Regions from separate parts of the Cellulosilyticum sp. genome, predicted to be linked through region 3. Evidence: riboswitches for the same ligand, from Rfam matches in the RefSeq annotation. Region 3 holds a riboswitch; each other region holds the start of a gene.
What was found. Region 3 has a riboswitch for cobalamin ahead of AC1VAQ_RS16805 (ABC transporter substrate-binding protein). Riboswitches for the same ligand answer to the same signal wherever they lie in the genome.
Positions count from the first base shown of each region.

Region 1: another riboswitch for cobalamin. It lies ahead of AC1VAQ_RS05300 (energy-coupling factor ABC transporter permease); the one in region 3 lies ahead of AC1VAQ_RS16805 (ABC transporter substrate-binding protein).
Region 2: another riboswitch for cobalamin. It lies ahead of AC1VAQ_RS05205 (cobyric acid synthase); the one in region 3 lies ahead of AC1VAQ_RS16805 (ABC transporter substrate-binding protein).

Region 1 is NZ_CEVXFV010000008.1:41,558-45,844, reverse strand. Features, by position in the region: gene AC1VAQ_RS05320 (energy-coupling factor ABC transporter ATP-binding protein) at 1-396, opposite strand, end outside; gene AC1VAQ_RS05315 (cysteine-rich small domain-containing protein) at 439-702, opposite strand; gene cbiQ (cobalt ECF transporter T component CbiQ) at 704-1,381, opposite strand; gene AC1VAQ_RS05305 (energy-coupling factor ABC transporter substrate-binding protein) at 1,383-1,691, opposite strand; gene AC1VAQ_RS05300 (energy-coupling factor ABC transporter permease) at 1,681-2,406, opposite strand; cobalamin riboswitch at 2,441-2,655, opposite strand; gene hemL (glutamate-1-semialdehyde 2,1-aminomutase) at 2,734-4,035, opposite strand; gene hemB (porphobilinogen synthase) at 4,038-4,287, opposite strand, start outside.
Region 2 is NZ_CEVXFV010000008.1:21,760-26,046, reverse strand. Features, by position in the region: gene AC1VAQ_RS05210 (cobyrinic acid a,c-diamide synthase CobB) at 1-829, opposite strand, end outside; gene AC1VAQ_RS05205 (cobyric acid synthase) at 822-2,375, opposite strand; cobalamin riboswitch at 2,615-2,828, opposite strand; gene AC1VAQ_RS05200 (diguanylate cyclase) at 3,147-4,287, shown strand, end outside.
Region 3 is NZ_CEVXFV010000051.1:19,093-23,379, forward strand. Features, by position in the region: gene AC1VAQ_RS16795 (ABC transporter ATP-binding protein) at 1-126, opposite strand, end outside; gene AC1VAQ_RS16800 (FecCD family ABC transporter permease) at 123-1,154, opposite strand; gene AC1VAQ_RS16805 (ABC transporter substrate-binding protein) at 1,197-2,156, opposite strand; cobalamin riboswitch at 2,258-2,440, opposite strand; gene AC1VAQ_RS16810 (MATE family efflux transporter) at 2,524-3,909, opposite strand.

The DNA of each region.
Region 1 (4,287 bases), on a different contig from region 3:
TTTTTGCCACTCTATACCGCCAACTCTTTCTAAGGCTTCTTCTATACGTTTCTTAATTTCAGTCTCATCAAGCTTCATATTGCGAAGTGCAAAGGCTATATCTTCATATACATTATCATAAAAAATTTGCTTATCAGGGTCTTGAAAAACCATCCCTACTTTTTTACGTAGTTCATATAAGCTCTTCTTATCATATCTAATTGGCATCCCTTCACAAAGAATCTCTCCCTTATCAGGTTTTAAAAGTCCTACAATACTCTGAAACAAAGTAGACTTTCCAGAGCCATTCACACCAATAACGCCAATAATCTTCCCCTTGTCAAAGTCCATATTCACATCTTCTAACGCCCTACATTCCTTATCATAAGCATAGGTCACGCGCCTAACTTCAATCACACCACTTCGCCTCCTTCCTTCTTAATGCCATCCTTCTAATTATCATTTTTTACTTTCTTTTGCCATCTCCATAATCAGCTTCATCTTTCCCATCACATGTTCATGTGCATTTAATCCATGTGTCTTCGTACACTTCATACAACTTTTAATACCCTTTGCTGTATATTCAAAGTCACCTCCACACTGATTTCCTAACGTATAAAGTGGGCAAAAGCAAAAAAGACAGTTAAATGTTTCAGTATTCTCCACCTTATGACAAGGAAAATATTCGCATTGTTTATTTTGTGTAAATTTATAGTGTTCCATTTTAATAAAAAGTCCCTTCATATAGCTTCATTTCAAGCGCCACGCAAAGTTCTTCATAACGCTGCATAATGCGTTTAAAAAGTTGACTAATCAGCATGCCAGTTGAATGATAAGATGTATATAAATCGGTATAACCAAATCTCATTTCTTGCGCTCTTTTCATTTCTTCCATCTCTTCTAAGAAAATAAAAATAAATCGGTACATTAAAATAAGCAGCTCAATAATCTCATGAGGCAAATGTAATTTTCTTAGTACTTGTATCAGCTGATTCATTCCCACGGTTAGTGTCATAAAATAAATGCAGCATATACTTGCAAAGCATCTTAAAAATAAATAGCACGCTGTACGTAGTGTCTCATGGGTTATACCAATAAATCCGCCAAATGCATGACATTTTATAACAAAGTTAGCGGCCTGCGTATTATACGTTATCAAAATCATCATGGTACTAAGCCCTAAGAAACTTACGGGAATCATGAGAAGCTTTAAATAAAACTTAAATTCAATACGTACGCCCACTAATATAAGGGCGTTCATTATAAAAATAATGAACGCTAATAAATAAACTGATTTAAAACTAATAGCTGCTATAAGAAGCCCCATGGCAAAACCACTTTTTACATAAGGGTTCTTATTAGCTAATGGGTTATTATAAGCAATATAATCAATCTTAATCATATTAATTTCCTTGAGTCATTGGCACAGCTGCTTTTCGTTTTTTACCTTGCTGATACCCTAGGTAATAACAAATAACTCCTGCTCCAAGTGCTGCTTGTAATGAAAAGAATAAACTTTCAATCTCCCCGCTAGCTGGTTCATAAAAAGGTTCAAACCATGGCTCATACTCTGGCGCAAGCTCTCCAATCACTTCTTCTGCCTGCCCATCTGAGCCGCCATACTCTGCATGTGGGTTAATAAATAATGGTCCAAAAATCAAAATAGCTGCTAATAAAATTAAAATAACATTTACTCTGGTATTATGCTTCATAATGTGTTACCCCCTCTTCTTCATGCTTATGTACTAAATTATAAACAACTGTTGTGAGTAATCCTTCACCAATGGCAATAGGAAGCTGAGTCATTAAAAAGACACCAAAGAATTTAATAACTGCACCCATTATCCCACTTGTACTATCTGGAAATGCTAAACCTAGCTCAATAGATGTAACTGCATATGTGGCTAAATCTCCAAGTGCTGCTGCTAAAAATACAGCAAATCCTACATTCATTTTAAGCTTACGACAAAGCTTATAAATACCGTAACTTACAAAAGGCCCAACTACTGCCATTGAAAAGGCATTAGCGCCAAGTGTCGTAAAGCCACCATGTGCTAAAAGTGCAGCTTGAAAAACAAGTGCAAGTAAACCTACTACAGACATAACTGATGGGCCAAACATAATTGCCCCAAGGCCTACACCTGTAGGATGTGAACAACTTCCTGTAACTGATGGAATCTTAAGTGCAGAAAGCACGAAGACAAAAGCGCCTACTAAAGCAATAAGTACTTTCTTTTGTGGACTTTCTTTAAAAATTTTTCTAAGGGATTTTAACCCTAATGCAAAGAATGGTAAATACACAATCGTCCAAATAATGGACCATTTCACAGGCAAAAAGCCTTCCATAATGTGCATTCCATAAGTGGTGACTGGAACCAGCCCCAAAAATAATAATGCGGTGACAACTGAATGATTTAATTTTTTCATTCTCTTATTCCTCCCTCTTTCCCTCCGAAAGTAGATTTTATATAAAAATAAGGCAGTTCTCCTGGCTCATGATTCATCTACTTAGCTTGCCTTCCCACAGACCTTCATCTTAGAGCTTCTTATAAACTTCTAAAATTTAATCTGCAGTGACTTTTTATGCGCTTCGTATCCTCAGTAACAGTAGCGGGGGCTGCAGCTCTTAACTTTCCCTATTAAGCCCATAAGGGCACCTTATTTTATATCATAATATATTTATACTGATTTATAATGTCCTATGCTAGCTAAATAGTCTATCACAGTCCATTATGCAGTAGCATTTAACATTCACTACGCCATATGTTCTTTCACAACTTTAAGTGCCTCAAAGCTTGCCTTAATTGTTGCTTCAATATCTTCATCTGTATGCGCATATGAGAGGAACATTCCCTCAAATTGTGCTGGTGGTAAAATAATGCCACGTTTCAACATTTCTTCAAAGTAAATTTTAAATAACTCTGTGTTGCAATGTTTAACATCATCGTAATTTTCAATAGGCCCTGGCCCAAAGAATAAGCATACTAATGACCCACTATGATTCACAGTAAAATTGAGGGACAGGTCTCTAATATTGGCTTCTAAGCCCTCTGCAAGGCGTGTTGCTTTAGCACTTAGTGTTGTATAAATTTCTGGGTGATCTCTTAAGATTTCTAGATTCTTTTTACCCATATACATAGCAAGTGGGTTACCTGATAATGTACCAGCTTGGTAAACTGGACCTAGTGGTGATACCATAGACATAATTTCATCTGTTCCACCATACGCACCTACTGGTAAACCTGCTCCAATGATTTTACCGAAGCATACCATATCTGGCTTAATACCGAAATATTCTACTGAACTACCGTAGGCAATTCTAAAGCCAGTGATAACCTCATCAAAGATTAAAACAGCACCATATTCGCTGCATAAGTCTCTAAGTGTTTGTAAGAATTCTTTCTTTCCTTCAATAACACCCATGTTACCTGCTACTGTTTCTACGATAACAGCTGCAATCTCCTTGCCTTGGCTTTCGAAGATTTCTCTCACAGCTTCGCAGTCATTGTATCTTGAAACTAATGTATCTTTTACAACATCAGCTGGTACACCAGGACTTGTAGGCACGCCAAATGTTAAAGCCCCTGAACCGGATTGAACAAGTAAGGCATCTGAGTGTCCATGATAACAACCTTCAAATTTAAGGATTTTATTACGACCTGTAAATCCTCTTGCCACACGAAGTGCACTCATAGTAGCTTCTGTACCTGAGTTAACCATTCTAACTTTATCAATGGCTGGATAAGCCTCTACAATAAGCTTTGCCATCTCTACTTCAATCTCTGTAGGGAAACCATAGCTTGTGCCTTTTCGAACCACTTCCTCAATGCCGCTTACAATAGCTTCTGGGCTATGCCCAAGCATAAGTGGCCCCCATGAACAAACATAGTCGATAAACTCATTGCCATCTACATCTGTTACACGGCTGCCATGGGCATGGTCAATAAATACAGGGTCTAAACCAACTGCTTTAAAAGCTCGAACGGGGCTATTTACCCCACCTGGAATATATTTAACTGCTTCTTCAAAAATAGCTTTTGATCTTTCATTTTTCATTTTTAGCACCCCTTTATCTTTTTAGCTAAATCTTTTGCAAAGTAAGTAATAATAATGCTTGCCCCTGCACGTTTAATAGACATGACACTTTCATAAATAGCATCTTCGCTTAACAGCCCATTTTTAACAGCTAACTTAAGCATTGAATACTCACCACTTACGTTATAAGCTGCAATTGGCATATTAAAGTTATCTTTAAAGCGTCTGATAATATCTAAATAAGAAAGGGCTGGTTTAACCATAATAATGTCT
Region 2 (4,287 bases), on a different contig from region 3:
ATAAATCTAAGTTATCTGCATAATAAAAGTTGAAGGCTTTATCATAAGCTACAGCCATCTTTTTCCCCTTCACTAATTTCTTTAGCTCCGGTAATGCTGGTTCATAGTCTGCCCTAATATCTTCTGTATCACAAAGTTCTAAGAGACGATTTATATCAATATACTTTTCAATCTCCTCTCCAAGACACATAAACTTCTCTTCCAAAGCTTCCATCTCATCACTTGGTACAAGCCCTAAATGTCTTGAAGGTAATCTAAAGTTCTCGTTTGGCGGAAAATAACCTAATACCTCTACATTGCAATACTTCTCAATAGACTCCTTCACTAACTTATAATGCCCCTCTGTACGTACATTATTGGCAATAACACCGCAGATATTAAGCTGTGGGTCAATTTGCTGATAACCTAATACCATAGCTGCACTAGAAGCTGCCATAGCCTTTGCATTAATTACCAGCACAACAGGGATATTTAAAAGCTTCGCCATACTGCTGCTACTGCATACATTAATATCTATACCCTTGCCATCATATAAGCCCATAACGCCTTCTACAACAGCCACATCTGCATCTGATTTTGCCTTATTAAAAAGATATTTAAGCTGCTCTTCTTCTAACATATAAGCATCTAAATTCCTCGAAGGGCGCCCTGTAATATATCCATGATAAGCTGTATCAATGTAATCAGGCCCTACTTTATAAGGCTGTACAATCATGCCTCTATTTTTCAATGCCTGCATAATCCCTAATGAAATCGTCGTTTTGCCTACACCACTACTTGTACCAGCAATTAATAGCTTCTTTCCTGTCTTATTTAATTTTTTATTCATGACACACTCCTTGCTGTCCTATATGCTCATATCCTAAAATCTCATAAATAGCCTGCATATCCATGTTTTCACGTACAACTTGTGCAAGCTTATCATATTCACCTTCTTTAAAGCTTGCAAAAGAAGTTACTTCACTTTCAATATGCTCTAAATTCTTAGTCTCCCTGATTTTATTAAGCAGACTTCTTAAAAACTCTGCTTCATCAAAGATACCGTGCATATAAGAACCAATCACATTGCCTTCCTCATTTATGCAGCCTTCCAAGTGACTTACCTTTTCGCCTAAACTATTTTCAATAGTTAATAAGTCCTGACATGGCCCTATCTTTGTACTCACACCCATATGAATTTCATAACCTTTTACTTTTCTTCCACCTAAATCTTTTAAAATTCCTGGTAAATGCGGATTAATTTTACCTTCTACCTGTGTAGTAACCTTCTCTGCTGCAAATGTTGTCTCCATATTTAAGAGACCTAAACCATAACACTCTTTATGACTTCCCTCTACACCATATGGATCATATATTTTATGTCCTAGCATCTGATAACCACCACATACACCCCATATAAGTTTACCTTGGCTTTGAAGCTTATGAATTTCTATATCTAAGCCACTTTCCTTCAGATACATTAAGTCACTGATTGTATTTTTACTCCCTGGAATAATGACCATATCTGTCTCACCAATTGTTTCCCCACGTCTTACATAACGAAGGTTTACATCCTCTTGCGTCTCAAACATGTTGAAGTCTGTGAAATTTGAGATATGAGGTAAGTAAATAACAGCCACATCAATAGGCTTTCTCTTATCTCGTTTATTATTAAAGCGACTAGATAAGCTATCTTCCTCTTCAAGTTTTAAATGTGTATAAGGAATAACCCCAAGAACAGGAATCTTAATAATATCCTCTAGCATCTTAATGCCTGGGTCTAAAATCGTCTTATCTCCTCTGAACTTATTGATAATAACCCCTTTAACACGTTTACGTTCTTCTTCTGTAAGTAGCATAATCGTTCCTGCTAAAGAAGCAAATACACCCCCACGGTCAATGTCCCCAATTAAAATAACTGGTGCATCAGCAATTTCTGCCATCCCCATATTAACAATATCTTTAGCACGTAAGTTAATTTCAGCTGGGCTACCTGCCCCTTCAATAACGACTACATCATGCTTACTGCTAATGTCTTCATAAATCTCACGAATCATTCCAGCAAGTTCAGGTTTAAACTCATGATACTCCCTAGCACTCATATTTTTGTAAACTTTCCCATTGATAATGACCTGAGATTTTCTGTCTGAAGAAGGCTTTAATAAAATAGGATTCATGCAAACCTGTGGTTTCATACCTGCCGCTTCTGCTTGAAATACTTGTGCTCTTCCCATTTCTAAGCCTTCATCTGTAATATACGAATTAAGTGCCATATTTTGTGATTTAAAAGGAATAGGTGATAATCCATCCTGCTTAAAAATTCTACAAAAGGCCGCTGTTATAAGGCTCTTGCCTGCATCTGAACAAGTACCTTGAAACATAATACATTTACTCATCATCATTTCTCCTTTTAATACGACTATACTTCTTCATTTATATTGTCATTCACTTAAAAAATTCCAATAAAAAAGTTCCCTCACGGGAACTCTAATTTACGCATGTTCAATAAGGTGCTATCTCTTATTTTAAATCTAAAATTCAAAAAATTATTTTTGTGATCTATGTAAGATATATAAGATTTTACACTTTTGATTAGGCACTGATTGCCTCATACATAATTTCTTTCCCTCCGAAAGCATTATCCTTATTTTAGGTAGGTCTCCTGGCTTATGCATCATCAATGTATTTGCCTTCCCAAGTCTAATATCCTTTAGTCTCAGTGACATATTAAATACATCTCCTCATATACAGTAGCGGGGGCTGCAGTGTTTCACACATTTCCCTGTTACGAAAGTTAATTGATTAGCCTATGCATCTATCAACTTTACACCCAAAACGTTACTATTCTATTTTCTCTTCTTTGTTATATCTTTTTATTCTAGCATATTATCCTTATAAATCAACCTCCTCCTCTCAAATCTTGTTCTTATTACTTATTCTCTAAATATAACTTTCACATTTTTATGTGACTTTGACTATTAATCGTCTGTATAATATTGTATAATTTAAAATATTCAATACTTTTTATTGTAGAGAAACCAACTAAAAACTTGAAATATACATGTAGGTAAATAGGTTTCTCCAAATGATTTCACATGACTAAAAATCATGAATAACTAAATTTTATAAATGTGAAATCTATATACATATTTTAGGAGGAGATAAAAGTGAGCAATCAGGTCCATCCATCTTATACGATTGGCTTTTTTACTACAGGCGTTGAACTTGAATATTCTTATATATTATTTAAATCAGTCGCAAAAGTTGCCCAAGAATACCATGTAAATCTGATAAACTTTTTAGGTGGCTCTTTAAATCCTGATTTTTCTTTTCAACAATATAAATATCAATATCAATGTAATGTTGCATTCAATTATGCTACTGAGGATGTATTAGATGGAATTATTCTGGCATCTGGTGTGCTTTCTTCGTTTTTAAGTTCTTCAGAATATAGCCACTTTTACTCTAAGTATGCCCCTATTCCTATGGTAAGTCTTGGGGCAACTGCTAAGGGCATTCCAAGTGTCTATACTGATAATAAAGCAGTATTAAAGGAACTCGTTTCTCATCTTATTACTGCTCATCACAAAGAAAATATCGCCTTTATCTCTGGCCCAAGCAGCAACTGTGATGCACTTGAGCGTTATAAAGGCTACAAAGAAGCATTGCTTGAAAATCATCTTCCTTTTCGTGAAGAATATATCCAAATTGGGGATTTCACACCAGACTCTGCCATTGAAGCTGTTAAGGTCCTTTTTGACAAAAAAAAGTTGCCTATTGATGCCATCGTCTGTGCCAATGATTCCATGGCACTCACCGTTTTAAATGAACTTCAAAAAAGAGGCATCAAAGTCCCTGAAGAAGTAGTACTCACAGGCTTTGATAATATTCATAGCTCGTCTTACTGTGTCCCTAGCTTATCTACTATTGAGCAACCCTTAGAAGACTTTGCGCGTTGTGCTTTTAACCTTCTTTTTGACTGCATTCAAGGTAAAGTCGTTCAAAATAAATTAGTTCCTTGTAAAATCATCATTCGTGAATCTTGTGGCTGTGATTTTTCTTCCACAGCACCGGTTAAAGGATTAATTGCTACGCATAAAGAAGCTGCTCTATTAACCGATTGTTTCTTAGCACATTGCCTTTACTTTTTACCAGACCATACCGCTTATAGACTTAAGGATTTCGTATTTAAAATGTATTCGCTTTTATTTTTACCCACTGCACAAAGTGACTTTCAAAAAGAACTTACCACGGACTTCTTAGCCTATAAAAATGAATTATCCCCCTCCTTACATACAACATTAAACT
Region 3 (4,287 bases):
CGTACTCTTCCCTGCACCATTGGGGCCTATAATTCCATATATTTTACCAGGAGCAAAACTATAATTGATATCCTTTAAAATATGCTTTTTATTAATAGTGTAATCTAAGTGTTTGATTTCAATCATCTTTGCTCCCTCTTTCTTTGTTTATAAATAAGATACATGAAATATGGTGCACCTAATAAAGAGGTAATTACTCCTATAGGAATTTCTCCACTAGGAAGAAGTGCCCTAGATAAGTTATCACATAGAAGCAAAAATAACATTCCTAAAAATGCTGTAATAGGCAATGTCACACGATAATTTGAGCCAAATACAATACGGACAATATGTGGAATAATAAGCCCTACAAATCCAATTGTTCCTGTAAAGCAAACTGTTGTTGCAATAAGTAAGCTACTTATCCCTAGAAGTATCTTTCTAACACGGCCCACATCTACACCTAGAGCTTTCGCTACATCCTCTCCCATCAGTAAAATATTAAGTTCCTTTCGTAAAATAAGAAATACAATAAGGCTTGGAATCGTAACAATACTTAAAATAAATACCCTAGTATAAGATGCTGCACTAAGAGAACCCATTCCCCAGGTAAAAATAGTAAGAAGTTTATCGTCCCAATAAGTTTTTATTAATGCTAATACTGAAGAAAAGAAATAATTAATTGCAAGTCCTGAAAGAAGTAATCTAACAGTAGAGACTTTTCCCTTCATTCCTGATAAAACTAATACTAATACATTCGCCACTAGCGCCCCCATGAAGGCATATAGTGGTGAAAAACCGCTTGTTACAAATCCTATAGCCGCTCCAAGTGATGCCCCTGAGGAAATTCCTAACATATAAGGATCTGCCATATCATTTCTAAAAATTGCCTGATAGACTGCTCCAGTTATAGCTAAGTTCATTCCTGTTAAAATCGCCATAAGAATACGCGGAATACGTAAATTCAATATAATTGTTTGTTGACCTTTTGTAATATGTGTAGCTACCTCCTGGCCTGTTATCTGTGACCATATAATATGCATAATATCACTTACTGTAATATTAGCTACACCAATTGCTATGGAGATAATGGCAAAAATAATAACGGATAAAGTTAATAGGAAATATAAAAGCCTTATATTTCCTATTCCTTTTAATTTATATTTAGTTTCCAAGTAATTTTCTAAATGCTAGATTTTAACTAGATAAAAATCTAATTAATTAACGAGCTCTGGATTAATTACTTCTGCCATTTCCACTAATGCATCTGCTACACGTGGTCCTTGTCTAGAAATCATATCTCCATTGATTTCATAAACGTGTCCTGCTTTTACAGCTTCTAAATCTTTATAGAAATCTGTGTTTTGTAATTCTTCAAGTGTTCCTTTGCCACTTGGCATAATAATCATATCTGGTTCATCAGCTGCAATCTCTTCTTTACTAATTGACCAACCTTCTACATTTTGTGCGATATTTTTACCACCTGCTAAATTGATGATTTCACTAATAAATGTGTCTCCACCTGCAGTAAAATCTTGTTCGCCATAACCAACCATATAATATACTTTTGGTTTTTCTGTTTTATTTAAAGCATTCACTTTTTTTGTAATATCTGTAACTGTTTTTTGCATATTTGCAATAACTTCTGCTGCCTTTTCTGGCTTACCAACTAATTCACCAATAGATGTAATTGCTGAGTAAGTTCCATCAAAGCCTTCTTGCTCATTAAGGAATACTACTGGAATGCCTACTTCTCTTAATTTATTAATAACTTCCTCTGAAACGTGTGTTGAACCCACTACTAAATCTGGTTCTAATGAAATAATCGTTTCTACATTAGGACTTGATGTACTACCTACTGATTCTACATTCTCGATAGACTCTGGGTAATTACAATACTTTGTACGACCTACAATTTTGCTTTCTACACCTAATGCTGCTAAAATTTCTGTTGTACTTGGTGCCATAGAAACGATACGTTGTGGCTCACTTGTTAAAGTAATCGTTTCCCCTGTTGAATCTGTGACTGAAACATTAAATGCCTCATTTGTTACTGCTGTTTCTGTAGGGGTTACTGATGTATTATTTGAGCTCCCACAACCTACTAACATTGAAAATGACATGGCAGTTGCCATAAGCAGCATCATACCTTTTCTCATAAATAATTTTTGTTTCATTTTAATATCCTCCTATAAATGAAATAACTGCTTTTCGGAGAATCTTTTTAAGAAATGCTAAACTTCCTAAGATTCTAGTTCATTCTCTCCCTCCGAAAGAATACTAGTGCCATAGTAAGGTAGGTCTCCTGGCTTATAGTTCATCCTCAGATAACCCTTCCCATAATACAAATCTCTTCTATTACAGTGGTTTCGTTATCCTTGTCCCTAGTTACAGTAGCGGGGGCTGCAGCTCTTAACTTTCCCTATTAAGTATATTCTACACCCTACTTGGTTAGTATCAACTTTTCTATCATTACACACTATTTTGCCTCTGTCAAGAATTCCCGACTCCCCCAACGCCATCTTTGGAGACCTGTCCCCGTATCTATAACGTCATTTTTGGAGACCTGTCCCTCTGTTCTGCTTTGAGGGTTTTGAGGAGGCTGCCGCCTAGAGGTATGGCTAGGAGAAATGTTAGGATATCGCTGATGGCTTGGCTTAATTGTACACCTAGTAGACCTGAGGTTTGAGATAAAATCCAGATAAGTGGAATGAAAAATAAGCCTTGTCTTGCCATAGCTAGTATAGATGCTTTGGTTCCTTGTCCTGTTGTCTGAAGAAGCATGTTGTTCATGACAATCCATGAGGATAATGGGAATGTGACGCATTGTATTCTTAATGCATTTACGCCAATTTGAATTACTTCTAAATCATCTTTTCTGAAAATCTGAATAATATGCGGTGCAAAAATAAATCCTAAAATACTTAAGGTTGTAAGTACACCAAATGCTAATTTTACGCAAAACCAAAAGGCTTCTAATACGCGGTCATATCTTCTGGCACCATAGTTGAAACCGCAAACAGGCTGAAATCCCTGTCCAAATCCTAACACCATAGATAATGCAAATTGAAGAATCCTTGCCACAATGGACATAGCTGCAATGGCTGCATCTCCAAATGGCCTAGCGCAAACGTTTAAGATGATTGTTGCAATGCTTGCTAAACCTTGTCTATAAAATGAAGGAAGACCGCCTTTAAGTATTTCTCTATAAATCTTCCAATTTGGCGTAAAGTTTTTAAGGCTAATTCTAATATTCCCCCCACGTCCGCCGTTCGAAAGTAAAATGCAAAAACTAACAAACTGACTAATAATGGTAGCTAATGCTGCCCCTGATACACCCATCTTAAATACAAATATAAAAATCGGGTCTAAAATTATATTTAAAACCCCACCTGTTGCAATCCCCATCATGCCATAAAAAGCATTCCCTTGATATCTAAATAAATTATTGAGTACAAACGAACCTGCCATAAAAGGTGTTCCTATTAAAATAATGCTAATATATTGCTTTGCATATGGTGCAATTGTAGGCGTTGCCCCTAATCCATATACAATGGAATCTACACAGATGAGTCCAATAATAGCAATTAGACAACCAATCCCAAAGGCTGTTAAAAATCCTGTAGCTGCCACTTTTTGTGCATAATCCTTTTCCTTTTGTCCTAATAACCTAGAAATAAAGTTACCTGACCCCATTCCAAATGTAAAACCAATGGCCTGAATAATACACATGATTGAAAATGATACTCCCACTGCTGCTGTAGCACTTGTGCCAAGCTTACCTACAAAAAATGTATCTGCCATATTATAAACAGATGTAATCAGCATGCTAATAATAGTAGGTACTGCCATAAGTGTAATAAGCTTAGGAATAGGTGTATTAATCATTTGATCGTATTTTTCTTCTACTGTAAATGTATGTTTTCTCATATAAAAATCCCTTTCTAATCTGCTACATCTCCGATGTTTTTCTTATTTTCAAAATATACACCCTAACCTTTTTATCTTACCACTATAAATTATTTCAAAAAACTATAATTTAAAAAATTTTATATTTTAACATTGTCCTATAGAGAAACCAACTAAAACATTGAAATATACATGTACGTAAATTGTTTTCTCCCAATGATTTCACATGACTCAAAACTATGAATAACTAAATTTTATAAATGTGAAATCTATATACTTCACATAACATTATTTTAGTTTTCAATTTTTTATCACATAGCAAACACATTGCACCTTTAATCTATATACATACAACAAACAAGACCTTAATACAAACATTACATTAAACGCATGTAATCA